Regions from separate parts of the Variovorax sp. VaC1 genome, predicted to be linked through region 3. Evidence: predicted binding sites of a transcription regulator. Region 3 holds the regulator's gene; each other region holds the start of a gene.

Region 1 (7,975 bases), on a different contig from region 3:
TCGTGCAAGGCGTCGAAGCCTTCGGCGAGCGCATCCAGCCGCTGATGAAGAGCCGTGCACACGTGCAAAGCCCCGTGCCGTCGCAGGCCGAGCCCGAGCGCCTTGCAGCCTGAAGAGGAGACGCGCATGACCACGCCCAAGAACACCACCCTCACCTCGACCACGCCCGTCGGCGCACCGCGCGTGCCCGGCGCCCCCGCCCCGCTGGTGCTGCCCGCGCGGCCCGAGCCGCTCGCGCTGCACGCCACCGATTCCGCGCTCATCGTGGTCGACATGCAGAACGCCTACGCATCGATCGGCGGCTATGTCGATTCGGCCGGCTTCGACATCTCGGGTGCGCAAGGCACCATCGCCAACATCGCGCGCAGCATCGCGGCGGCACGCGCGGCCGGCATGCTCATCGTGTTCCTGCAGAACGGCTGGGACGCGGCGTATGTCGAAGCGGGCGGCCCCGGCTCGCCCAACTGGCACAAGTCGAACGCGCTCAAGACCATGCGCGCCAAGCCCGAGTTGCAGGGCAAGTTCCTCGCCAAGGGCGGCTGGGACTACGAACTCATCGACCCGATGAAGCCGCAGCCCGGCGACATCGTCGTGCCCAAGACGCGCTACAGCGGCTTCTTCAACAGCACGCTCGACAGCACGCTGCGCGCGCGCGGCATCCGCCACCTCGTGTTCACCGGCATCGCGACCAACGTGTGCGTCGAATCCACATTGCGCGATGCCTTTCACCTCGAATATTTCGCCGTGATGCTCGAAGACGCGACGCACGAACTCGGCGGCCCCGCGATCCAGAAGGCCTCGGTCTACAACGTCGAGACCTTTTTCGGATGGGTCTCCACGGTGGACCAGTTCTGCGCCACTTTCGCGCCCGAAGCCGTACCCCAACCCGCAGCGGCCGAAGCGGCCATCGCCTGATTCACTTCAAGGAGTTTCCGAATGCCCAAGCAAGCCATCATCCCGCCCGGCACCGGCGTGCCGCTCGCCCCTTACGTCCCCGGCACGCTCGCCGACGGCGTGCTCTATGTATCGGGCACCCTGCCCTTCGACAAGGACAACAACGTGGTCCATGTCGGCGATGCCGCCGCGCAGGCGCGCCACGTGCTCACCACCATCCAGGGCGTGGTCGAAGCCGCCGGCGGCACCATGGACGACGTGACCTTCAACCAGATCATGCTCAAGGACTGGGCCGACTACGCGAAGATCAATGCGGTGTACGCCGACTTCTTTTCCGGCACCAAGCCCGCGCGCTACTGCATCCAGTGCGGCCTCGTGAAGCCCGATGCGCTGATCGAGATCGCCTCGATCGCCCACATCGGAAACAAGGCCTGAACGCGATGAGCGCGCTGCACTGCGAGGTGCACGGGCCGTCCGATGCGGCGGCCACCGTGCTGCTGTCGTCCGGCCTCGGCGGCTCGGCCGGGTTCTGGCAGCCGCAGCTCGGAGCGCTGGTCGACGCGGGCTACCGCGTGGTTGCGTACGACCAGCGCGGCACGGGCCGCAGCCCCGCCGCATTGCCCGAGGCCTATGCGATTGCCGACATGGCGCGCGACGTGATCGACATGCTCGACGCCACGAACACCGCGCAGTGCCACTTCGCCGGCCATGCGCTCGGTGGACTCGTCGGCCTGCAGCTTGCGCTCGACGCGCCCGAGCGCATTGCCAGCCTGGTGCTCATCAACGCATGGTCGAAGCCCAACCCGCATTCGGCGCGCTGCTTCGATGCGCGGCTCACGCTGCTGGGTACCAGCGGCCCGCGTGCCTACGTGGAAGCGCAGCCGATCTTTCTCTACCCCGCCGCATGGTGCGCCGAGCATGCACAGCGCGTGGCCGATGAAGTCGATCACGCCTTCGCGCATTTCCCCGGCGAGGCCAACATGCGCGCGCGCATCGCCGCATTGCGCGCCTTCGACATCGACGCACGCCTTGCCGACATCGCCGCCCCCACGCTGGTCGCCGCCGCCAAGGACGACGTGCTCGTGCCCTGGACCTGCTCGCAGCGCCTGGCCGATGGCCTGCGCGACGTGACGCTCGACTTCATGCCACACGGCGGCCATGCGCACAGCGTGACCGAGGCCGATGCCTTCAACCGCAGCCTGCTCGACTTTCTCTCGCGGGTGAGCGCACCCACTCAATCCACAGTCCCCGCATGACCACCACATCCACACTCGACGACGCGGCCCTGTCGCTTCTTTTCACCGGCGCGCGCAGCCACAACGGCTGGACCGATGAACCGGTGTCCGACGCACAACTGCAGCAGGTCTACGCACTCGCCAGCCTCGGCCCGACCTCGGCCAACTGCTCGCCCGCGCGCTTCGTCTTCGTGCGAACGCCCGAAGGCAAGCAGCGCCTGGCGCCCGCGCTGTCGAAGGGCAACCTCGACAAGACCATGAACGCGCCGGTCACGGTGATCGCCGCATGGGACCGCAAGTTCTACGACAAGCTGCCCACGCTGTTCCCGCATGCCGACGCGCGCAGCTGGTTCACCGGCAGCCCCGAGGCCGCGCACGAGACGGCCTTTCGCAATGCCAGCCTGCAGGCCGGCTACCTGCTGCTCGCAGCGCGCGCCGTGGGCCTCGACGCCGGCCCGATGTCGGGCTTCGACAAGGCGAAGGTCGATGCCGCCTTCTTCGAGGGCACCGACTGGAGCGCCAACTTCCTCATCAACCTCGGCCACGGCGACGTGTCGAAGGTGTTCGGCCGCCTGCCGCGGCTGCCCTTCGACGAAGCCTGCCTGCTGGCCTGAAAAAGTCACCCCATGCTCAACGCGATGGCCTCCCACTCCCCCGCATCGAACCTGACCGGACTGCCGCCCGGCTTGCCCAAGGCCGACTACCGCAATGCGATGGCGCGGCTGGGCGCGGCGGTCAACATCATCACCACCGACGGCCCCGCGGGCCGCGCCGGCTTCACGGCCTCGGCCGTGTGCAGCGTGACCGACGAGCCGCCGATGCTGCTGGTGTGCCTGAACCGCTCGGCCTCGGTGTACCCCGCCTTCAAGGCCAATGGCGTGCTGTGCGTGAACGTGCTGTCCGCCGGGCACCAGACGCTGTCAGCGCTGTTCGGCGGCAAGACGCCGATGGACGAACGCTTCGCGGCCGGCAACTGGAGCAGCAAGACCACCGGCTCGCCGATGCTCGACGATGCGGCCGTGTCCTTCGACTGCCGCGTGCTGCATGCCACGCATGCGGGCACGCACGATGTGCTGTTCTGCGAAGCGGTGGCCATTGCCATCGGTGGGGCAGCGCAGGGGTTGATCTATTTCGATCGCCGCTATCACGAGATCGCGGTGCCGCCGCAGCACTGATCCTTCCTGGGTCATCCGCAAGCGATGTCTTTTGCATTGCTCCTTCCCCCTCTGGGGGAAGGCTGGGATGGGGGCAGGCAGAGCGCCCAATAGGTACGCCGCTTGCCCTCACCCCAACCCTCCCCCGGAAGGGGAGGGAGCAAGACCTAGCGTGGCGCGATGCCCTGAAGAACGATGCGCTGAACGTTCTCTACCGTCTGCTCGAAGAACGCCGCATCGTCCAGCGTGTGCCCCGTCAGCGCCTGAACCTGCACACCGAAATCCGCGTAGTGCTGCGTGACCGCCCACAGCGCGAAGATCAGGTGATGCGGATCGACCGGCGCCAGCTTGCCGGCTTCGATCCACGCCTTGATGACTTCCGACTTTCGCTCGACCAGCGTGTGCAGTTCGCGATCGAGTTCATCCCGCAACAGCGGCGCACCCTGGATCATTTCAAGACAGAACAAGCGTGACGCATCCGGCCGGTCGCGCGATACCACCAGCTTGCGCCGGATGTAGTCGCCGATGGCCTCGGCCGGGTCTTGCTCCGCGCTGAAGCCACGCAGCGGTTCGAGCCACAGCGCGAGCAGATCGCGCAGCACGTTGACGTACAGCTCTTCCTTGTTCGCGAAGTAATAAAGCAGGTTGCTCTTCGACACGTCGGCGCGCGCCGCCACCTGGTCGATCGAGGTGCCATGCAATCCGAAGCGCGAGAACAGCCCCAGCGCAGCACCGAGGATCGCACTGCGCTTGTCCTCGATCTGGCGCAGCCGCCGGTTCACGGCCGACGCGCTGCGCACGGCGGGCTTCGCACGCTTGCGCGCCGGCTTGTCGGTGGTGGTCTTGCTGCTGGCTGCGGCCAGCGCCTTGGTCTTCGGCATCTTCCCTCGCTTCTTCTGGATTCCGGATTCGTTCGTTCACTCGCCTGCGAAGAGCGGGCTTGCACGGGCCATACCTGCAAGCCCCCATCGCGACGGCGCACCACTGTAAGGCCACGGTGCATCGCCCTGCGCCGCAACGGCCTGCAGGCCTTGCGCCGCGCACCATGCTGACGCGGCAAAAGCGATTTGTCCATTTGGTCCAACTGGCACAGACGTTGCATGGAGCACGGGTACACACGCCACGCACAAGGAACGTCCCATGACCCTTCTGTCTGTCCCCATCATCGATCTCGCGCCCTACTTCTCCGGCAGCCCCGAAGGCAAGTCGGAGGTTGCGAGAAAGGTCGACGAAGCCTGCCGCAGCATCGGCTTCCTGGTCATCACCAATCACGGCATTTCCACGGAGCTGATCTCGCGCGTGTCGACACTGTCGCGCCGGTTCTTCGACATGCCGCTGGGCGAGAAGCGCAAGGTCGATCGTCCGCGCGAAGACGCGGTGCGCGGCTACAGCGCGGTCGGCGAAGAGGGCCTGTCGTACAGCCTCGAAGAAGCCGCACCGGGCGACCTGAAAGAGTCGTTCTCCGTCGGCCCGTCGAACGTGCCCGACGACGACTACCACCGCGGCCCTGCAGCGGGTCCGCACTTCGAGCCCAACAGCTGGCCGCCCATCGACGGGTTCCGCGAAGCCTACGAAGGCTACTTCGAGGCCATGAGCGATCTCTCGCGCTCGCTGATGCGCATCTTCGCGCTCGGCCTTTCGCTGCCCGAGACCTTCTTCGACGACAAGATCGACAGGCACATCAGCATGTTCCGCGTGCTGAGCTATCCGCCGCAGCGCGAGCAACCGCTGCCCGGCCAGCTGCGCGCAGGCGCGCACAGCGACTACGGCAGCCTCACCATCGTGCTGCCCGACGACAAGGGCCTGCAGGTGTTCAACAAGGCCGGCCAATGGGTCGATGTGCCGCAGGTCGAAGGCGGCCTGGTCGTCAACATCGCCGACCTGATGATGCAGTGGACCAACGACCAGTGGGTGTCGACGCTGCACCGCGTGATCAACCCGCCGTTCGAGGTGGCGAGCACCAACCGCAGGCAGTCGCTGGTGTTCTTTCACCAGCCCAACTACGACGCGATGGTCGAGTGCCTTCCAAGTTGTCTCGCACCCGGCGAGCAGCCCAAGTACGCGCCCATTTCTTCCGGCGATCACCTCACCTCGAAGTTCGTCAAGCAGACGACCTTCGGCGGCACCAAGGTCGCGGCTTAGCCCTCAGGACTGTCAAGACCGGCATGGCCCACCTCTCCTACGTCAACGTCTTCGCCAAAGACGTGGTCGCGCTCAGCGGCTTCTACCAGCGCGTCTTCGGCTTCCCCGAGATCGAGGCGATCCGCTCGCCCATCTTTCGAGGGCTCGACACCGGCAAGTCGAGCCTGGGCTTCAACGCACTCGACGCCTACGAGCTGCTGCACCTTTCCGAGTTCTCCGACACACGCGGCGTGAAGTTCCTTCTGAACATCGACGTCGACAGCCAGGCCCACGTCGACCGCATGGTCCCCGTTGCGCTCGAAGCAGGCGCCACGCTCATCAAGCCGCCTTACGTCACTTACTACAACTGGTACCAGTCCGTGCTGCTCGACCCCGAAGGCAATGTGTTCCGCATCAACTTCATGATGTGACGCGCGCGGCGACTCCCACTTCTCTTCGTCTGTCCTTCCCCTGCTTCCCATGAAAGGTTGCTCCATGCTGCGCACACACCCCACCGGCTTTCTTGGCCTTGCACTGACGCTCGCAGCCGGCGGCGCGTGCTTCATCACGCCGCCCGCGATGGCGGCCGACGGCTTCACCCTCAAGGACAAGCCCAAGATCGCGATGCTCTATTTCGGCCCGAAGAACGACGGCGGCTGGACGCAGGCTTTCGACGAAGCCCGCGTGAAGATCGAAAAGGAAATCGGCCAGAAGATCCAGTTCGTCGAGAACGTGCCCGAAGACGCATCGGCTATCAAGCCAGCGGCCGAGAAGTTCATCCAGCGCGGCGCCAACATCGTGATCGGCACGGCCTTCGGTTATTCCGACAGCTTCAAGGACCTGGCCGCCAAGTACCCCGACGTGGCCTTCCTCAACGGCTCGGGCACCACCAACGGCAGCAACCTCGAATCGTTCTACGGCCGCACCTACGAGAGCCAGTACCTGTGCGGCATGGCGGCCGGCGCGGCATCGAAGACGGGCAAGCTCGGCTTCGTCGCGGCCAACCCCTTCGGCGTGGTGAACTGGACCATCAATGCCTTCGCGCTCGGTGCGCAGAAGATGAACCCCAACGCCACCGTCAACGTGATCTACACCGGCGCGTGGAACGACCCCATCAAGGAACGCGCAGCAGCCGCCGCGCTGATCGACCAGGGCGCCGACGTGATCGGCCAGCACGTCGACAGCCCGACGCCGCAGATCGTGGCGCAGGAGCGCGGCGTGTACGGCACCGGCCACCACCGCGACCTGCGCCAGTTCGCGCCCAAGGCCACGCTGTGCTCGTCGGTGTGGGTGTGGGACCGCTTTCTCACGCCCGAACTGAAGAAGGTCATGGCCGGCAACTGGAAGCCCGCCCCCTACGGCGCCTTCATCGAGATGAAGGACGGCGGCACCGACATCGCGGGCTTCGGCCCCGCCGTGCCCAAGGACAAGGCCGCACAGATCACGGCGGAGCGCGAGGCGATCCTCAAGGGCAAGCAGATCTACGCCGGCCCGCTGGCCGACCGCGACGGCAAGGAGCGCGTGGCCAAGGGCGCGGTGCTGTCGGACGCCGACCTCTGGAAGATGGACTGGTTCGTCAAGGGCGTGGTCACGCAGAAGTAAGCAGCCAGCCGAAAGCACCATGCCCAACGCGCTCGAACTCACCGGCATCCGCAAGTCCTTCGACGGCTTCGCGGCATTGACCGACGCCCACTTCGCCGCGCGCTGGGGCGAGGTGCACGCCCTGCTCGGCGAGAACGGCGCGGGCAAGTCGTCGCTGATGAACATCGCGGCCGGGCTCTATGCGCCGGAGGCGGGGCAACTGCTGGTGGACGACAACGCGGTGCGCTTCACCGGGCCGCGCGATGCGGCGCGGCATCGCATCGGCATGGTCCACCAGCATTTCAAGCTGGTTCGGCCGTTCACGGTGGCGCAGAACATCCTGCTCACCGCGCCGCCGCCGGCCGAGTTCCAGAGCCACGGCGAGCGGCTGCGCGAGATCGAACGCGACATCCGCAACAAGGCCTCGGAGCTGGGCTTCGAGATCGATCCGGCCAAGCGCATCGACGCCCTCTCCATCGCCGAACAGCAGCGCGTGGAAATCCTCAAGGTGCTGCTGGCGGGCGCGCGCATCCTGATCCTCGACGAGCCCACGGCCGTGCTGACCGACCAGGAAGCCGCGCGCCTGCTGCAGACCGTGCAGGGGCTGGCGCGCGCGGGTGCTGCCGTGGTCCTGGTCACGCACAAGATGGCCGACGTGAAGACCTATGCCGACCGCGTGACGGTGATGCGCGGTGGACGCACGGTGGCCACGCTGGAGCCGGGTGCGACGTCAGTGACCGAACTCGTGAAGCTGACCGTGGGCGAGTCCATTTCGGCATCGGGCTATCAGCCCGCGAAGGTGGCACGCGGCCCGGTGCGCCTCACGGTGCGCGGGCTGCGCTCGCCCGCTTCGCCGCAAGGACGGCGCGTGCTCGACGGTGTCGACCTCGAACTGCACGCGGGCGAAATCTATGGCCTTGCCGGTGTGGGCGGCAATGGCCAGGGCGAACTGGCCGGCGCCATCATGGGACTGCCGAGCGAAGCGACCGA
Region 2 (7,975 bases), 360 kb from region 3:
AGCCCACCAGCAGCACCGGCTCCTGGTCGGCCGCGCACTGCACCGCCGCTTCGAGCAGGCCGGAGGCAAAGCTGTGTTCGTAGGCCGAAACCGCATTGCTGGCCGCCATGCAGCCGGTGCCGATGGTCCAGTAGCCCACGGCCGCGTTGTGCACCGAGTTGTGGAACTTGGTGGGCGACAGCATCTTCGGATCGGTCGCGAGCGTGCCGCACATGTAGTCGTTGATCGACAGGTCGCCGTGTGCCGACGTGAACACGCAGGGCACGTCGGCCGCATTGCGGCCCGAGGCCACCATCGCGGCGGCCGCCACTTCGAGCGCCAGCGCCACGGTGTCGGGCGCGCGGCGGCGCTCGGCCGGTGCCAGCACCTGCGGCGACGGGCGCTTGGCGGGCGGATCGGCCAGCGTGCCTTCGCCGCGGAAGGCGGCGCGCGCCGCGTCCCAGCCGGGCAGCGTGGGCGTCCAGAAGGCCGGGCCTTCGATGTAGAGGGTGGGGGGCACAGGGCGCGTCGTGGTCGTGCTCATGCGGCCTCCGCCTTGCCGAACACCAGCGAGCAGTTGTTGCCGCCGAAGCCGAAGGAGTTGGACAGGGCATAGCGCACCTCGCCATGCGCGGGCTGCAGCTTGATCTGCGGACCGAAGCCTTCGTCCAGCGTGCTCGTGTTGACGGTGCCCGGCATCAGGCCGCGCTCGATGGCCAGCAGGCTGATGACGGCCTCGACGATGCCGGCAGCGCCCAGCGTGTGGCCCATGAAACCCTTGGTCGAGCTGGCGTGCGTGCGGGCCGGGAAGCGGCGCGCCACCAGCGCGCCTTCGACCTCGTCGTTCTTCTGGCTCGCGGTGCCGTGCATGTTGATGTAGTCGATGGCCTCGGGCGCAAGGCCCGCGCGCGCCAGCGCCTCGTCGAGCGCGCGCTCGGCGCCCAGGCCCTCGGGGTGCGGGGTCGACATGTGGTGCGCGTCGCTCGCTTCGCCGTAGCCCAGCAGGTGCATCGGCGCGGCGTCGGCGCCGCTCTGCACGCGCTCGACCAGTGCAAAGCCGGCGGCCTCGCCCAGGCTGATGCCCTTGCGGCTGGCATCGAAAGGCCGGCAGGGTTCGCTCGACACCAGTTCGAGCGAGTTGAAGCCGAACAGCACGCTGCCGCACAGTGTGTCGGCACCGCCGACCACGGCCGCGTCGGCCAGGCCCAGGCGGATCAGCCGTTCGGCCGAAGCGAACACCTTGGCGCTGGACGAGCAGGCGGTCGAGATCGTCTCGCTCGGCCCGGTGAGGCCCAGCACCTGCGCGGTGAACATCGCCAGCGAATGGGGCGTGTGCACGGCGGCGCGGCGCTGGTTGGGCGCAAACATGCCTTCGGCGTCGAGCTGCGTGTAGGCCAGCTCGGTTTCGCCGATGCTGGCGGTCGAGGTGCCCAGCACCAGCGCGATGCGCGAGGCGCCGTACTTTTCGCGCGCGGCGGCCACCGCCTCGATGAAGCCGTCGGCATGCAGGCCCAGCCACGCGAGCCGGTTGTTGCGGCAGTCCCAGGGCATGAGCGCCTCGGGCAGGCGGATGTCTTCAAGACCGTCCACGCGGCCGATCCAGGTGGGCAGCGGTGCGTCGCCGAAGTCGTTGGCGCGCAGGCCGCTGCGCGATTGCGCGAGCGCGTCGGCCAGCGATTCCTTGCCGACACCGACGGCAGAGGTCGCCGTGAAGGCGCTGATTTGAAGGGGAGAAATTCGGGACGGCACGATCTTCTTTGAAAGGCTGCAGGCAACAGGGAACGCAGGGGAAGAAACGAATGTAAACCGGCACAGCCTACCAGTTGCAGGGCCTGCGCCGCGTCGGCCGATTCCTATAAGGCCATGGCCCTATTGACGGTCGGGAGGGCTTGTGGTGGTCGTCAGACGGGAAGCCAGCGCCACCAGCACCAGCACCGGCAGGCCCAGCACCGCGGTGGAGGTGAAGAAGGTGCTGTAGCCGTAGGCATCGACAAAAGCGCCCGAATAGCCGGCGATGAACTTCGGCAGCAGCAGCATCAGCGAGCTGAACAGCGCGTACTGCGTGGCCGAATAACTGATGTTCGTCAGGCTCGACAGGTAGGCGATGAAGGCCGCCGACGCAATGCCGCCGGCCAGGTTGTCGGCCGAGACCACCGCGATGAGCGCCGTGAGGTCGTGCCCGCGCGTGGCCAGCCAGGCAAACAGCAGGTTGCTGCCCGCGCTGAGCACCGCGCCCAGCATCAGCACGCGCATCACGCCCAGCCGCATCGACAGCACGCCGCCGACGAAGGCGCCGGCCAGCGTCATGATCACGCCGTAGATCTTGCTGACCGTGGCCACTTCGTCCTTGGTGAAGCCCATGTCCACGTAGAAGGGGTTGGCCATGATGCCCATCACCACGTCGCTGATGCGGTAGATGGCAATGAGCGAGAGGATCAGCACCGCCTGCCACTTGTAGCGGCGGATGAAATCGGCAAAGGGCTCGATCAGCACGCTGCGCAGCCATTCGGCGGCGTTCTTTGCCTTGGGCAGTGCGCGCTGCACCGGCTCGGGCGACAGCAGCACCGTGAGCACACCGACCGCCATCGAGGCGGCCATGACCAGGTAGGCCGTTTTCCAGGCGCCGTTCTGGTAGGCGGCCGCGCCAGTGACGGCGGCGGCCGGCGCCACCTCGGCCCAGGCCGCGACCCACAGCACGCCCGCGCCGGCCCAGATCATCGCGAGCCGGTAGCCGGTCTGGTAGGCGGCGGCGAGTGCGGCCTGCTTGCGCGCCTCGGCCGATTCGATGCGGAAGGCGTCCAGCGCGATGTCTTGCGTGGCCGAGCCGAAGGCCACCAGCAGCGCGCACCAGATCAATGGCGTGAGCCCGAGCCGCGGGTCGTTCAGCGCCATGCCGATCAGACCCGCGATGACCATGCACTGCGCCAGCAGCAGCCAGCCGCGTCGCCGCCCCAGCAGCGTGGTCAGCGGCGGCAGCGGCAGCCGGTCGACCAGCGGCGCCCAGACCCACTTGAAGCCATAGGCCAGCCCGACCCAGCTCAGGTAGCCGATGGTGGTGCGGTCGATGCCGGCTTCGCGCAGGCGAAAACTCAGCGTGCCCAGCACCAGCAGCAGCGGCAGCCCGGCCGAGAAGCCCAGCGCCAGCATGCGCAGCGTGGCGGGCTCGAGGTAGACCTTCAGGGCGTCACGCCAGGGCGGGGAAGGGGCGGTGGGGGTTTCGACGGGCGAGGCGGACATGAGCCCCGGATTGTCCATGAGTGCACGGGGACATCGGCCGGCCTTTTGCGTTCATTTGTTCCTATGATCCGGCCCATGTGCACACGATGCGAACGCCTTCTGCGTATTGATTCCGCCGACTCCACCGTTTCCGCGGCCTCGCCCTGGCAGCCGCGAAGGGCCTTCCTGCTGGCCGCCGCGGGCGCGGTGCTGGCCGGGCCCGCGCTGGCGCAGGTCAATGTCGGCAGTGCCTCGGTGGCGCGCAACATCGTGCCGGCTGAGAAGGTCGAGGCGGCCGGCGTGCAGCAGTACGCCGAGCTGCTCGAACAGGCCCGCGCCAAGGGCGCCCTGGCCGGCGACAACAACCCGCAGCTGCAGCGCCTGCGCGCCATCGCGCAGCGGCTCATTCCCTTTGCCACGCCGTGGAACTCGCGTGCGCGCGACTGGAAGTGGGAGGTCAACCTGATCGGCAGCAAGCAGATCAACGCCTTCTGCATGCCCGGCGGCAAGATCGCCTTCTTCACCGGCATCCTCGAGCAGCTCAAGCTGAGCGACGACGAGGTCGCGATGGTGATGGGCCACGAAATGGCCCACGCGCTGCGCGAGCATGCCCGCGCCCGCATGGCCAAGAGCGCGGGCACGGGGGCGGCGCTGTCGATCGGCGCGCAACTGCTGGGGCTCGGCCAGGTGGGCGACATCGCGGCCCGCGCCGGCACGCAGCTCATCACGCTGAAGTTCAGCCGCAGCGACGAGACCGAGGCCGACCTCGTGGGCCTCGAACTCGCGGCGCGCGCGGGCTACGACCCGAAGGCTTCGGTGACGCTCTGGCAGAAGATGGCTGCGGCGTCGAAGAACCAGGGCGGGCTGAACTTCCTGTCGACGCATCCGACGGGGCCGGATCGCATCACCAAGCTCGAAGCGAACCTGCCGAAGGTCGAGAAGCTTTACCGCGACGCGAAGAAGAGCTGAATGGTCTGACGCCCTCTCCCCTTGGGAAGAGGGAGGGGTGAGGGCCGTGGCGTTCATTCAGGGGTCGTGCCTTATCGGCGGCACTACACCGCAACCCTCCCCCCAAGGGGAGAGGGAGTAAATCCTCCCACCTGTTCCTGATCCGCGCGACCTGTGGTCGCCGCTGGCACATTGCTTGCATCTCGACTTGTACACAAGTTGGGATGCTTAAAGATGGTGCATGTAAAAAACGGATCGCCCGCCGCCGCCTGGATCGCGAAATTCGCGGTGCCCCTGGTTGGCGCGCACGCCGGTGAAAGGCTTGGCGCGGTCCTCCCGCTCGCCGGCCTGCGCTTCGCGGTCAAGGACAACATCGACGTCGCCGGCGTGCCGACCACCGCCGCCTGCCCGGCCTTCGACCGCCTGCCTGATGCCCACGCCGCCGTGGTGCAGCGCCTGCTCGACGCCGGTGCATCACTTGTCGGCAAGACCAATCTCGACCAGTTCGCCTGCGGACTCAACGGCACGCGCTCTCCTTATGGCGAAGTGCCCAACGCCTTCGATGCCAGCCTGGTTTCGGGTGGCTCCAGCTCCGGGTCGGCCTGCGTGGTCGCCGACGGAGAGGTCGACTTCGCCCTGGGCACCGACACCGCCGGCTCCGGCCGCGTGCCCGCCGGCCTGAACAACATCGTCGGCCTCAAGCCCTCGCGCGGCCTGCTGAGCGCCTTCGGCGTGGTGCCCGCGGCGCAGAGCGCGGATTGCGTGTCGATCTTTGCGCGCACCGTGGCGCTGGCGGTCGATGTGCTGCTGGCCACCGCGGGCCGCGACACGCGCGATCCGTATTCGCGCGACGTGCCCCTGCGCCGCCAGCCGCTGCCCGCGCACTTCCGCTTCGGCGTGCCCGACGCGCTGGCCTTCTTCGGCGATACCGCCGCCGAACAGGCCTTCGCCGATGCGCAGACGAAGCTCATCGCGTTGGGCGGAACGCCCGTCACCATTCCCCATGCGCCACTGGCCGAGGCCGCCGCGCTGCTTTATGAAAGCGCACTCGTCGCCGAACGCTACGCCGCGGTGCGCGAGTTCTTCGACGCCCACGAGAGTGAAGTGATCGAGCCCGTGCGCAGCATCCTTGCAAGCGGCCGCAACTACACGGCTGCCGACGTGTTCGACGCGCAAACGCGCCTGCGTGCCATCGCGCAGCAGGTCGAGCCGATGTGGCGCGACATCGACGTGCTGCTGGTGCCCACCGCGCCCACGCACTACAGCCGCGAGCGGATGCGCGCCGACCCGGTGGCACTCAACCGCAACCTCGGCGCGTACACCAACTTCGTCAACCTGCTCGACTACGCCGCGCTCTCGGTGCCGAGCAGCCTGCGTGCCGATGGCCTGCCCTTCGGCATCACCTTGATCGGCCCGTGCGGCAGCGACCTCGCATTGGCCGAGCTGGGCCAGCGCTACCACCACGCCACGGGTCTTGCGCAAGGCGCAACCGGCAAGCCCTTGCCCGCGCCGCGCGCGGTGCCGGGGCTGCGCGCGGTGGCGGCCGACACGCTGCCCATCGCAGTGGTCGGCGCGCACCTCTCGGGCATGCCGCTCAACGGGCAGCTCACCGAGCGCGGCGCCACGCTGCTGCGCGCCATGACCACCGCGCCGTCCTACCGTCTTCACGCACTGCCCGGCACCACGCCACCCAAGCCCGGCCTGCAGCGCGTGGCTGAAGGCGGCGCGGCCATCGCACTCGAAGTGTGGGCGGTGCCTCTTGCGCAAATCGGCGGCTTCCTCGCATTGATCCCGCCACCGCTTGGCCTCGGCAGCGTCGAGCTGGCCGATGGCAGCTGGGTGCACGGCTTCATCTGCGAAGGCCATGCGCTGGCCGGTGCGCAAGACGTGACCCATCACGGTGGCTGGCGCGCGTACATCGCGAGCCTCGACACCTTCCAGCAGGAGGTGCGCCGATGACACCCGAGATCAACATCCCCGACGTGCACGCCGAAGTCAGCGCCGTGTTCGCGCGCTACGAAGAAGCGCTTGTAAGCAACCAACGCGAGGTGCTCGACGAGCTGTTCTGGAACAGCCCGCACACGCTGCGCTACGGCTTCTCCGAGAACCACTACGGCCACGCCGACATCCGCGCCTTCCGCGCTTCGCTGCCCGTGCAGAGCCCGCCACGCGAACTGCTGCGCACCGTCATCACCACCTACGGCCGCGACTTCGCGACCGCCAACGTCGAATTTCGCCGCTCTGGCAGCCGCGAGATCGGCCGCCAGAGTCAGACCTGGCTGCGCACCGCCGAAGGCTGGCGCGTGGTCGCGGCCCACGTGAGTCTGCCGGTCTGACGCCGGATGCGGCAGCACATTTTTTGCACCTTCCTCCACTCCTCGAAAGAACGCCATGACAAGCCAACTCAATCGCCGTGATTCCCTCAAGTCCCTGGCCGCGCTGGGCGCCGTTGGTGCGCTCGGGGGCTGGAGCACCCTGGCCGGCGCGCAGGCCAAGCCGCTCACCGTCGGCGTGATCTATGTCGGCGCGCGCGACGACTACGGCTACAACCAGGCGCACGCCATGGCCGCCGCCGAAATCAAGAAGCTGCCCGGCATCAAGGTGGTCGAAGAAGAGAACGTGCCCGAGACCGCCGCCGTGCAGAAGACCATGGCCGGCATGATCTCGCAAGACGGCGCCAAGCTGCTCTTTCCCACGTCCTTCGGCTACTTCGATCCGCACATCCTCGCGGTCGCGCCCAAGTACCCCGACGTGCGCTTCTCGCACTGTGGCGGCCTCTGGACCGAGGGCAAGCACCCGAAGAACGTCGGCAGCTTCTTCGGCTACATCGATGAGTGCCAGTACCTGAACGGCGTGATCGCCGCGCACATGACGAAGAGCAACAAGATCGCCTTCGTCGCTGCCAAGCCGATTCCGCAGGTGCTGCGCAACATCAACGCCTTCACGCTCGGTGCGCGCTCTGTCAAGCCGAACATCACCTGCAGCGTGATCTTCACGGGCGACTGGTCGATGGCCGTGAAAGAGGCCGAGGCCACCAACAGCCTGGCCGACCAGGGCTGCGACGTGTTCACCATGCACGTCGATGGCCCCAAGGTGGTGGTCGAGACAGCCGCCAAGCGCGGCAAGATGGTCTGCGGCTACCACGCGAGCCAGGCCAAGCTCGCGCCCAACGCGTACCTCACGGGTGCCGAGTGGAACTGGCTCACTGCCTACAAGGCCGCCATCGACGCCGCGCAAACCGGCAAGCCGCACCCCAACTTTCTGCGCGGTGGCCTGAAAGAAGGCTACGTGAAGATGTCCGCCTACGGCCCGATGGTGACGGACGCCGCGAAGAAGCAGGCCGACGACATCAAGGCAAAGATGATCGCGGGCACCTTCGACATCTTCAAGGACGGCATCAAGGACAACAAGGGCGCCGTGGTGGTGCCGGCCGGCAAGGTGCTCAAGCAGACCGACCTGGAGCTGGAGAAGATGAACTACCTCGTCGAAGGCGTCATCGGTCAGGCCTGATCCGCGGAGCCTCGTCATGCGCCACGCGCTCAAGGAATTCGCCCTGCCGGTGTTCGCCATTGCGGCGGCACTGCTGCTGTTCGGCCTGCTGGTGGCCTTTGCCGGTGTCGATCCGGTGGAGGTCTGGACGACGCTCTTCAAGGGCGCGTTCGGCGACTGGTTCTCGTGGCAAAACACGTTGCAGCGCGCGGCGCCCTTGATGCTCACGGCGCTGTGCGTGGCGTTGCCCGCGCGCGCCGGGTTGATCGTCATCGGCGGCGAAGGCGCGCTGGTGCTGGGCGGCCTGGCCTGCGCGGCGCTTGCGCAAGCGGTGCCGCTGCCC
Region 3 (7,975 bases):
GTTATTACGACGCCGAGCGCATTCTGGTCGACGACGAAGCGGTCAAGCTGGCCCGGCTGGCGCTGGTCGCCGCGACCGCGCAGGTGCTGCACAATGGCCTCGCGATTCTTGGCGTCAGTGCGCCGAGCAAGATGTAAACCTCACCATGAAGAAGACAACCAGACAACGCGGCAACATCGTCATCGGCCTGATCATCGGGCTGGTGCTCGGCCTGGGCGTCGCGCTGGGCATCGCGGTCTACGTGACCAAGGTGCCGATCCCGTTCGTGACCAAGACGCAGAAGGGCGGCGCCGAGCAGGACGAAGCCGAAGCCCGCAAGAACCGCGACTGGGACCCGAATGCGCCGCTGGCCGGCAAGGCCGGGGCGCCCAAGCCCGCGCCTGCCGCCACCGGCCCGGTCAACCCCGTCACCGGCGAGCCGGCGACGACCGCCGTGGCCCCGGCCACCATCCCGCCCACGACGACCGCGCCGCCGGTGCCCGTGGTGGTGGCACCCACCACCAAGCCGCCGCGCACCGCGCCCGTGCCGGCCGAAGCCAACGCGCTGCCGCCGTCGAACGATCCGCTGGGCGATCTCGCCCGCGCGCGTTCGGGTGGCGGTTCGGGCAGCAGCACGACCACGGCCTCGGCCGCCCCGAGCAGCCGCGCCAACAGTGCCGGCGGCACCGCCGCTTCGCCGGCGCCGGCCTCGGGTGCCGATCCGTTCATGTACTTCGTGCAGGCCGGCGCCTTCCGCACCACCGACGACGCCGAAGCCCAGCGCGCCAAGCTGTCGCTGATGGGCGTCGAAGCCAAGGTCACCGAGCGCGAGCAGGCGGGCCGCACGGTCTACCGCGTGCGCGCCGGCCCGTTCAACAAGAAGGACGACGCCGACCGGCTCAAGGAGCGGCTCGACGGCGGCGGCCTGGAATCGGCCTTGGTTCGCGTCCAACGCTGACAAGGTGCGAATAAACCTGCTGCGCCCCCCGATCTCGCACCTGCGGTCCTCACCGTACAAAGTACGGCTCCGGTCCTCGATGCAAGCTCGGCGCGCTCGCTACGGTTTCTTCACACCTTGTGGGTGAGGCGCTGCCACAAATAGCCCTTAAGCTTCGCCGCGCGGCGTTTGCCGCCACCATCCATGGCCTTGGGCGCGCCGGGAGCGGGGGAACTCCCCGCCGCGCGCCGGCTCAGTCTGCCGTACCAACAGGAGAACCCTTTCAATGAAACGTCGTGACTTTTCGCTGGCCGCCACTTCGCTCGGGCTGCTGTCCCTGGCCGCCAACCCGGCCTATGCCCAGGCGCGCGCGCCCAAGGCCGGCTCCGAGTACCTGGTGCTCGACAAGCGCGTGCCGGTCGATGCGCCGGCCGGCAAGATCGAGGTGGTCGAGTTCTTCTCGTACAACTGCCCGCATTGCAACGATTTCGAGCCGTCGCTCGAAGCCTGGATCAAGACCGTGCCGAAGGAAGTGGCCTTCCGCCGCATTCCGGTGCCTTTCGTGGGCAACGACGTCGAGGCCAAGCAGCGCCTGTACTACGCGCTCGAAGCCATGGGCAAGGTCGACGAATACCAGCCGAAGGTATTCAATGCGATCCACGCACAGCGCCAGAACGTGAACGGCGACGCCAACATCATTGCCTGGGCAGCGGCCAACGGCCTCGACGGCGCCAAGTTCAAGGAAGTCTTCACCTCGTTCGGCGTGGCCAGCAAGGCCAAGCGCGCCTCGCAGATGACCGACGCCTACAAGGTGGCCGGCGTGCCGGCGATGGCCGTGGCCGGCCGCTGGTATGTGGATGGCGAAACCGCCGGCAACATGACCAAGGTGCTGCAGGTCGTCAACTACCTGATCGGCGAAGCAAAGAAGGGCTGAGCCTTACTCACCTCGGGCTGCGCGCACTTTGCGGCGCAGCGCCGAGCCCCTCGAAGGGGCAACACCTGCGGTCCGGCGAGCCGGTTCCGCGGTGTTCCTGGAGACGATCCAGGAAGGAAAGTCAAGCCCGCTTCGGCGGGCTTTTTCATCTGAGCGTGCGGGGCTGACGCAATCAGCCGCATACAATGCCGAGCAAGTTTCGTGCCTCTATGACATTGCACTCTTACCCCACCACCCCCTTCCTTCTCCGTCGCATCGGCCGCCTGGCCCTCGGCGCGCTGTTGCTGGCCGGCCTCGCCTCGGGCGTGCAGGCCGAGACCGCCGACCGCTCCAAGCCGATGAACATCGAGTCCGACTCGATGCGCTACGACGACCTGAAGCAGACGAGCGTGTTCACCGGCAACGTGCTGGTAACAAAGGGCACCATCATCATCCGCGGTGCGCGTCTCGATGTGCGCCAGGACCCGGAGGGTTACCAGTACGGCGTGGTCACGGCAGCCCCGGGCAAGCGTGCTTATTACAAGCAGAAGCGCAATGCGCCCGACGAGTGGATCGAGGGCGAGTCCGAAGTCATCGAGTACGACAGCCGCGCCGACAACGTCAAGTTCATCCGCAATGCCGAGATGCGCCGCCTGCTCGGCTCGACGCCGAACGACGAGAGCCACGGCGCCCTGATCGTCTACGACCAGAGCAACGACACCTACACGGTCAACGGTTCCACCGTGCCGCCGAACACGGCGGTCAACGCGTCGTCCCCGACCGGCCGCGTCAAGACCATCCTCACCCCCAAGGCCGCCCCGGCGCCCGCGGCCGGCGCCTCCGCCCCGGCCGGCGCGAAACCCGCGGCTCCGGCGCCCACCCCGGCACCGGGCAAGGGCCTGCGTTCGACCACCACGCTCGGTGGCGAGGGAGAAACCCGCAAGTGATCGAAACCGCTGGAACACAGGACGCCAACGGCACGCCGGGCAGCCGCTTGGTCGCGCGCGGCCTGAAGAAGACCTACGGCAGCCGCACGGTGGTCAAGGACGTCTCGCTCGACGTGCAGAAGGGCGAAGTCGTCGGACTGCTGGGGCCGAACGGTGCCGGCAAGACCACCTCGTTTTACATGATCGTGGGCCTGGTGCGTGCCGACGCCGGCGACATCACGATCGACGGCGAGCCGATCGCCCACATGCCGATCCACCGCCGCGCCCGCATGGGCCTGAGCTACCTGCCGCAGGAGGCCTCGATCTTCCGCAAGCTCACGGTCGAGGAAAACGTGCGCGCCGTGCTGGAGCTTCAGAGCGAGCCCGACGAAAACGGCAAGCTCGTGTCGCTGTCGAAGGCGCACATCGAAGAGCGCCTGTCCGAACTGCTGGCCGACCTGCGGGTCGACCACCTGCGCGATTCGCCGGCGCTTGCGCTGTCGGGCGGCGAGCGCCGTCGCGTCGAGATCGCGCGCGCGCTGGCGACCCAGCCGCGCTTCATCCTGCTGGACGAGCCCTTCGCCGGTATCGACCCGATCGCGGTCATCGAGATCCAGCGGATCATCAGCTTCCTGAAGGAACGCGGCATCGGCGTGCTCATCACCGACCACAACGTGCGTGAAACGCTGGGCATCTGCGATCACGCGTTCATCATCAGCGACGGGCATGTGCTGGCACAAGGCACACCCTCGGAGATCGTCGACAACGCCGAAGTACGCAGGGTGTACCTGGGCGAACACTTCCGGATGTGATCGTGCGGCGAGGGTCAAGGATGAACGTGGCCGTCATCCGAGCGGAGCTCCTGCGCGGAGGGTGTCGCGCACGGCCGCCCGAAGCGGCTTGCCCGCTACCGGCAGGGGAGTGGCATGGCGCAAAGCGCGCAGCCTGGGGGGGAGCCGTTTCCTCATGAAGCAAGGGCTGTCCCTTCGCGTCTCGCAGCATCTCGCGCTCACCCCCCAGTTGCAGCAGTCGATCCGGCTGCTGCAGCTCTCCACGCTCGAACTGAGCCAGGAGGTGGAGCAGATGCTCGACGAGAACCCGTTCCTCGAACGCACCGCGGAAGAAGCGGCGCGCGAGGAATTCGGGCTCGACGCCGTCGACACGCCGGTCCCGCGCGATGAAGCGGGCGAGGCCGGCGAAGGCGACTTCTCCTCCGCGCCCAGCGCCAGCGCAACGACCGCGTCCACCGACACCGCCTCGGCAGCCGACACCGACGGCCCCGCCGCCGAGATCGCCGAGCGCGAGCCCGACTGGGAGGGCGACGGCACTGTCGACATGGCACCGGACGACAGCGAGTGGGGCAGCGACGCACCCGCGCGCCAGAACAACCTGGGCGACGACGAACGCGCCGACGCCACCGAGCTCGCGCGCAGCCAGGAGTCGCTGCAGTCGTTCCTGCACCGCCAGGCCCTGAGCCTGCGCCTGGGCGAGAACGACAGCGCCGCGCTGCGCTTTTTGATCGAATCGCTCAACGACGACGGCTACCTCGAAGACTCGCTGCCGGCCCTGGCTTCGGGCCTGGCGGGCGACGACAACGACCAGTTCGACGACCTCGTGCACCACTTCCAGGTGGCGCTCGGCCTGCTGCAGAGCCTGGAGCCCGTGGGCGTGGGCGCGCGCGACCTGGGCGAGTGCCTGTGCATCCAGCTGCGCGCGCTGGCCGCCGAAGACGCGGGCGAAGACGAAGAACTGGCGCAGGTCTACAAGATCGCCGTTGCCATCTGCAAGCAGCCGATGGAGCTGCTCGCGCGGCGCGACTTCAAGCGTCTGGCCACGCTCACCCGCAGCAGCGAAGAGCTGGTGCGCTCGGCGCTGCAGGTCATTGCGCGGCTCGAACCCAAGCCGGGGCGCCGCTTCGTCGACGTCGAGCGCAACATCGTCATTCCCGACGTGATCGTCACCAAGACCGGGCGCGGCACCAACGTCAAGTTCCGCGTCATGCTGAACCCCGAGGTCATGCCGCGCCTGCGGGTGCACGACATCTACGCCGGCGCGCTGAAGTCGCACAAGGGCGAAGGCAGCCAGGCGCTGTCGCAGCGGCTGCAGGAGGCGCGCTGGTTCATCAAGAACATCCAGCAGCGCTTCGACACCATCCTTCGCGTGAGCAACGCCATCGTCGAGCGGCAGAAGAGCTACTTCGTGCACGGCGAGCTGGCCATGCGGCCGCTGGTGCTGCGCGAGATCGCCGACGAGCTGGGCCTGCACGAATCGACCATCTCGCGCGTGACTACCGCCAAGTACATGGCCACGCCGTTCGGCACGGTCGAGCTCAAGTACTTCTTCGGCTCGGCGCTCGGCACCGAGACCGGCGGCAATGCGTCGAGCACCGCGGTGCGCGCGCTCATCAAGCAGTTCGTGAGTTCCGAGAGCATCAAGAAGCCACTGTCGGACAGCCAGATCTCCGAGATGCTGAAAGAGCAGGGCATCGAATGCGCGCGGCGCACGGTGGCCAAGTACCGCGAGGCGCTGCGCATCGCGCCCGCGAACCTGCGCAAGGCTTTGTAGAAAGCCGCCGATGGCTCGTCGCCTGCTGTCGCGTTGTGGGCACTGGGTTTTCGCCATGGCGGCCGTGCTCCTGTTTGCTGGCTGCGCCACCTTGCCCGACGAGGCCCCGCGCCCGCCCACCAAGGCCATGGCCGTCTCGGCCGACACCGCGCTCGGCAAGATCGCGCTGGCGTCGCAGCCCGACCCCGACCTGAGCGGCTTTCGCCTGATGCCCGGCGGCGACTTCGCCTTCGACACGCGCATCCAGCTCGCGCGCCGCGCCCAGCGCTCGCTCGACGTGCAGTACTACCAGATCGAGAACGACGAGACCGGCCGCTACCTGCTGCGCACCCTGCGCGATGCGGCCCAGCGCGGCGTGCGCGTGCGCCTGCTGATGGACGATCTCTACACCTCGGGCGAAGACGAACTGCTGCTCGGCCTGGCCGCCACGCCCAACGTGGAGCTGCGCCTGTTCAACCCGTTCCCGGCCGGGCGCGGCAGCCTGCTCAAGCGCTTTACCGCCTCGCTGTTCGACTTCGAGCGGGTCAACCGCCGCATGCACAACAAGCTGTTCATTGCCGACGGCGCGATGGCGGTGGCGGGGGGGCGCAACATCGGCAACCAGTACTTCACGCGCACTTCGGGCGAGAACTTTCTCGACCTCGACACCTTCGTCACCGGTGCGCTGATTCCGCGCCTTGGCGTGCTCTTCGACCAGTACTGGAACAGCGTCTATGTGCGGCCGATCCAGTCGGTGGTGACCAGCGGGCTGTCGCGCGAAGAACTGCAGAAGCGCTTCGACGCCGCCACTGGCCCCGACACCACGCCGCCGCCGCCCAAGCCCGCGCCCAACGACGTGCTCGGCTACAGCCCGATGGTCGAAGACCTCGACGCCGGCAAGCTGGGCCTGATCTGGACCACCGCCGAGGCCTACGCCGACTCGCCCGACCGCGTGATCGGCAAGACCGCGTCGTACGGCGGCGTGCCGCTGCTGGACGTCGACAGCGTGCGCTACAACGTGGTCGAGCAGATGCGCCGCGCGCGCTCCGAGGTGACCATCGTCTCGCCCTACCTGATCCCCGGCGCCACGGGGCTGGAGGTGATGCGCGAGATCCGGGGGCGCAACGTGAAGATCAGCGTCGTCACCAATTCGCTGGCTGCAACCGACGAGCCGCTGGTCCACACCGCCTACCGGCGCTACCGGCCGGACATGCTCCGGCTGGGCGCCGATCTTTATGAACTGAGTTCGACGCGCACGCGGCGCAGCGTGCGGCTGGGGCTGTTCGGCACCTCGGTCGGGCGGCTGCATGCCAAGTCGGCGGTGATCGACCAGCGCATCCTGTTCGTCGGCTCGATGAATTTCGACCCGCGCTCCGAGTCGCACAACACCGAGATCGGGCTGTTCATCCGCAGCCCCGAAATGGCGCAACAGACGCTCAAGCTGATCGATGTGCTCAAGCAGCAGGGCGCCTACCGGCTGCGCTTTGCCGAAGGCAGCGATGGCTCGCGCATCGAGTGGGTCAGCGAAGAGGCCGGCAAGACCACCGTGCTGCACGAGGAGCCCGATTCGGGCTTCTGGGACCGCACGATGCTCGAACTGCTGGCGCCGCTCACGCCCGAGAGCCTGCTTTAGCCGCGCGGGCGCCGCCGGGTCGGCTTCTCTTCAGTTGCCGCCGCGCACGGCCGACCACACCAGCCGCAGGCCCAGGAGGCCCATCACGCCGCCGGCGGCCCGGTCGATCCAGGCCTTGTAGCGCAGGTAGGCGGAACGCGGCGCCGCCGATGAGAGCGTCAGCGCGACGATGGTGTACCAGCCCGTCTCGATGCAGAAGATGACCGCGGGCACCGCCAGCGCCAGCACCAGCGGCACCTCGCGCGGCAGGAAGGCCGCGAAGATGCTCGCGTACACCACCGCCGTCTTCGGGTTGCTGACCTGCGTTGCCAGGCCCAGCAGGAAGGTGCGTCCGCCCCGGCGGTGCTGGCGCGGGGAGTCGCCGGCGTCTGCCGCCACGTTCAGCGGTTGCCGCGCCCCGCGCCAGATCCGGATGCCCAGGTAGATCAGGTAGGCGCCGCCGAAACCCTTGATCGCCAGGTAAAGGCCGGGCACCGCCAGGAACGCGGCCTGCAGGCCGGCCAGCGCGGCGATCGCGAAGACCAGGCCGCCGGCGCCCATGCCCAGCGCCGCCGCCAGCCCGTCACCGCGCGAGGCCACGGCCGTGCGCGCCACCATGACGAAACTGGGGCCGGGGCTCATCGCGCCCACGGCCATCGCGCCGGCGATACCTAGCAGGGAAAGGGTGTTGTTCATGGGTTCTGGCTCCTGGTAGTGCTTTGAAATGCGAGAACAACGTGCAGAAATGCACGCTCATCGGGGCATGAAAAGTAAACTGTAAGTAGTACTTTGGTTTCTTTTCATTTACATTTTCTCCATCGGACCCCGCGATGCGCAAAATGAAAAACCTTCTACTTCTCGCCGTCTGGGCCGTGGTCCTGTCGTTTCTGCTCGGTTTTTTCTACTGGAGCGACGCGCCGGTTTCCGAGCAACTGATCTTCGGCGCGGTGATGACCCTCGTCACGGGCGCCTGGATGCTCGCGCTGCTCAACCTCCCGCGTGCCGCCGCTGCCGTTCGCCAGCGCTTGAAGTCGTCCAGGGCTTCGGGCGGCCGCCTGGGGCAG

Evidence for each region. Region 3 encodes sigma-54, which starts transcription at its own class of promoters, with help from an activator protein. Its sites were predicted from a motif close to TGGCANGNAANCTGCTTT; they were not measured.
Region 1: a site for sigma-54 is predicted at 4,369-4,386, ahead of ACGLHS_RS30675 (isopenicillin N synthase family dioxygenase). Genes of this name have one in related genera too.
Region 2: a site for sigma-54 is predicted at 4,329-4,346, ahead of atzF (allophanate hydrolase). Genes of this name have one in related genera too.

The regions. Positions count from the first base shown of each region.
Region 1 is NZ_JBIGLT010000009.1:183,301-191,275, reverse strand. It holds gene rutA (pyrimidine utilization protein A) at 1-113, shown strand, start outside; gene rutB (pyrimidine utilization protein B) at 127-915, shown strand; gene rutC (pyrimidine utilization protein C) at 937-1,329, shown strand; gene rutD (pyrimidine utilization protein D) at 1,335-2,150, shown strand; gene ACGLHS_RS30690 (malonic semialdehyde reductase) at 2,147-2,743, shown strand; gene rutF (NADH-dependent FMN reductase RutF) at 2,768-3,304, shown strand; gene rutR (HTH-type transcriptional regulator RutR) at 3,451-4,164, opposite strand; gene ACGLHS_RS30675 (isopenicillin N synthase family dioxygenase) at 4,424-5,425, shown strand; gene ACGLHS_RS30670 (VOC family protein) at 5,449-5,835, shown strand; gene ACGLHS_RS30665 (BMP family ABC transporter substrate-binding protein) at 5,900-7,006, shown strand; gene ACGLHS_RS30660 (ABC transporter ATP-binding protein) at 7,026-7,975, shown strand, end outside.
Region 2 is NZ_JBIGLT010000007.1:405,299-413,273, reverse strand. It holds gene ACGLHS_RS27375 (beta-ketoacyl synthase chain length factor) at 1-523, opposite strand, end outside; gene ACGLHS_RS27370 (beta-ketoacyl-[acyl-carrier-protein] synthase family protein) at 520-1,728, opposite strand; gene ACGLHS_RS27365 (AmpG family muropeptide MFS transporter) at 1,849-3,234, opposite strand; gene ACGLHS_RS27360 (M48 family metallopeptidase) at 3,292-4,164, shown strand; gene atzF (allophanate hydrolase) at 4,378-6,102, shown strand; gene hpxZ (oxalurate catabolism protein HpxZ) at 6,099-6,479, shown strand; gene ACGLHS_RS27345 (BMP family ABC transporter substrate-binding protein) at 6,535-7,653, shown strand; gene ACGLHS_RS27340 (ABC transporter permease) at 7,670-7,975, shown strand, end outside.
Region 3 is NZ_JBIGLT010000007.1:47,188-55,162, reverse strand. It holds gene argS (arginine--tRNA ligase) at 1-137, shown strand, start outside; gene ACGLHS_RS25820 (SPOR domain-containing protein) at 146-937, shown strand; gene ACGLHS_RS25815 (thiol:disulfide interchange protein DsbA/DsbL) at 1,203-1,850, shown strand; gene lptA (lipopolysaccharide transport periplasmic protein LptA) at 2,060-2,776, shown strand; gene lptB (LPS export ABC transporter ATP-binding protein) at 2,773-3,567, shown strand; gene rpoN (RNA polymerase factor sigma-54) at 3,722-5,320, shown strand; gene ACGLHS_RS25795 (phospholipase D family protein) at 5,331-6,932, shown strand; gene ACGLHS_RS25790 (LysE family translocator) at 6,963-7,607, opposite strand; gene ACGLHS_RS25785 (hypothetical protein) at 7,751-7,975, shown strand, end outside.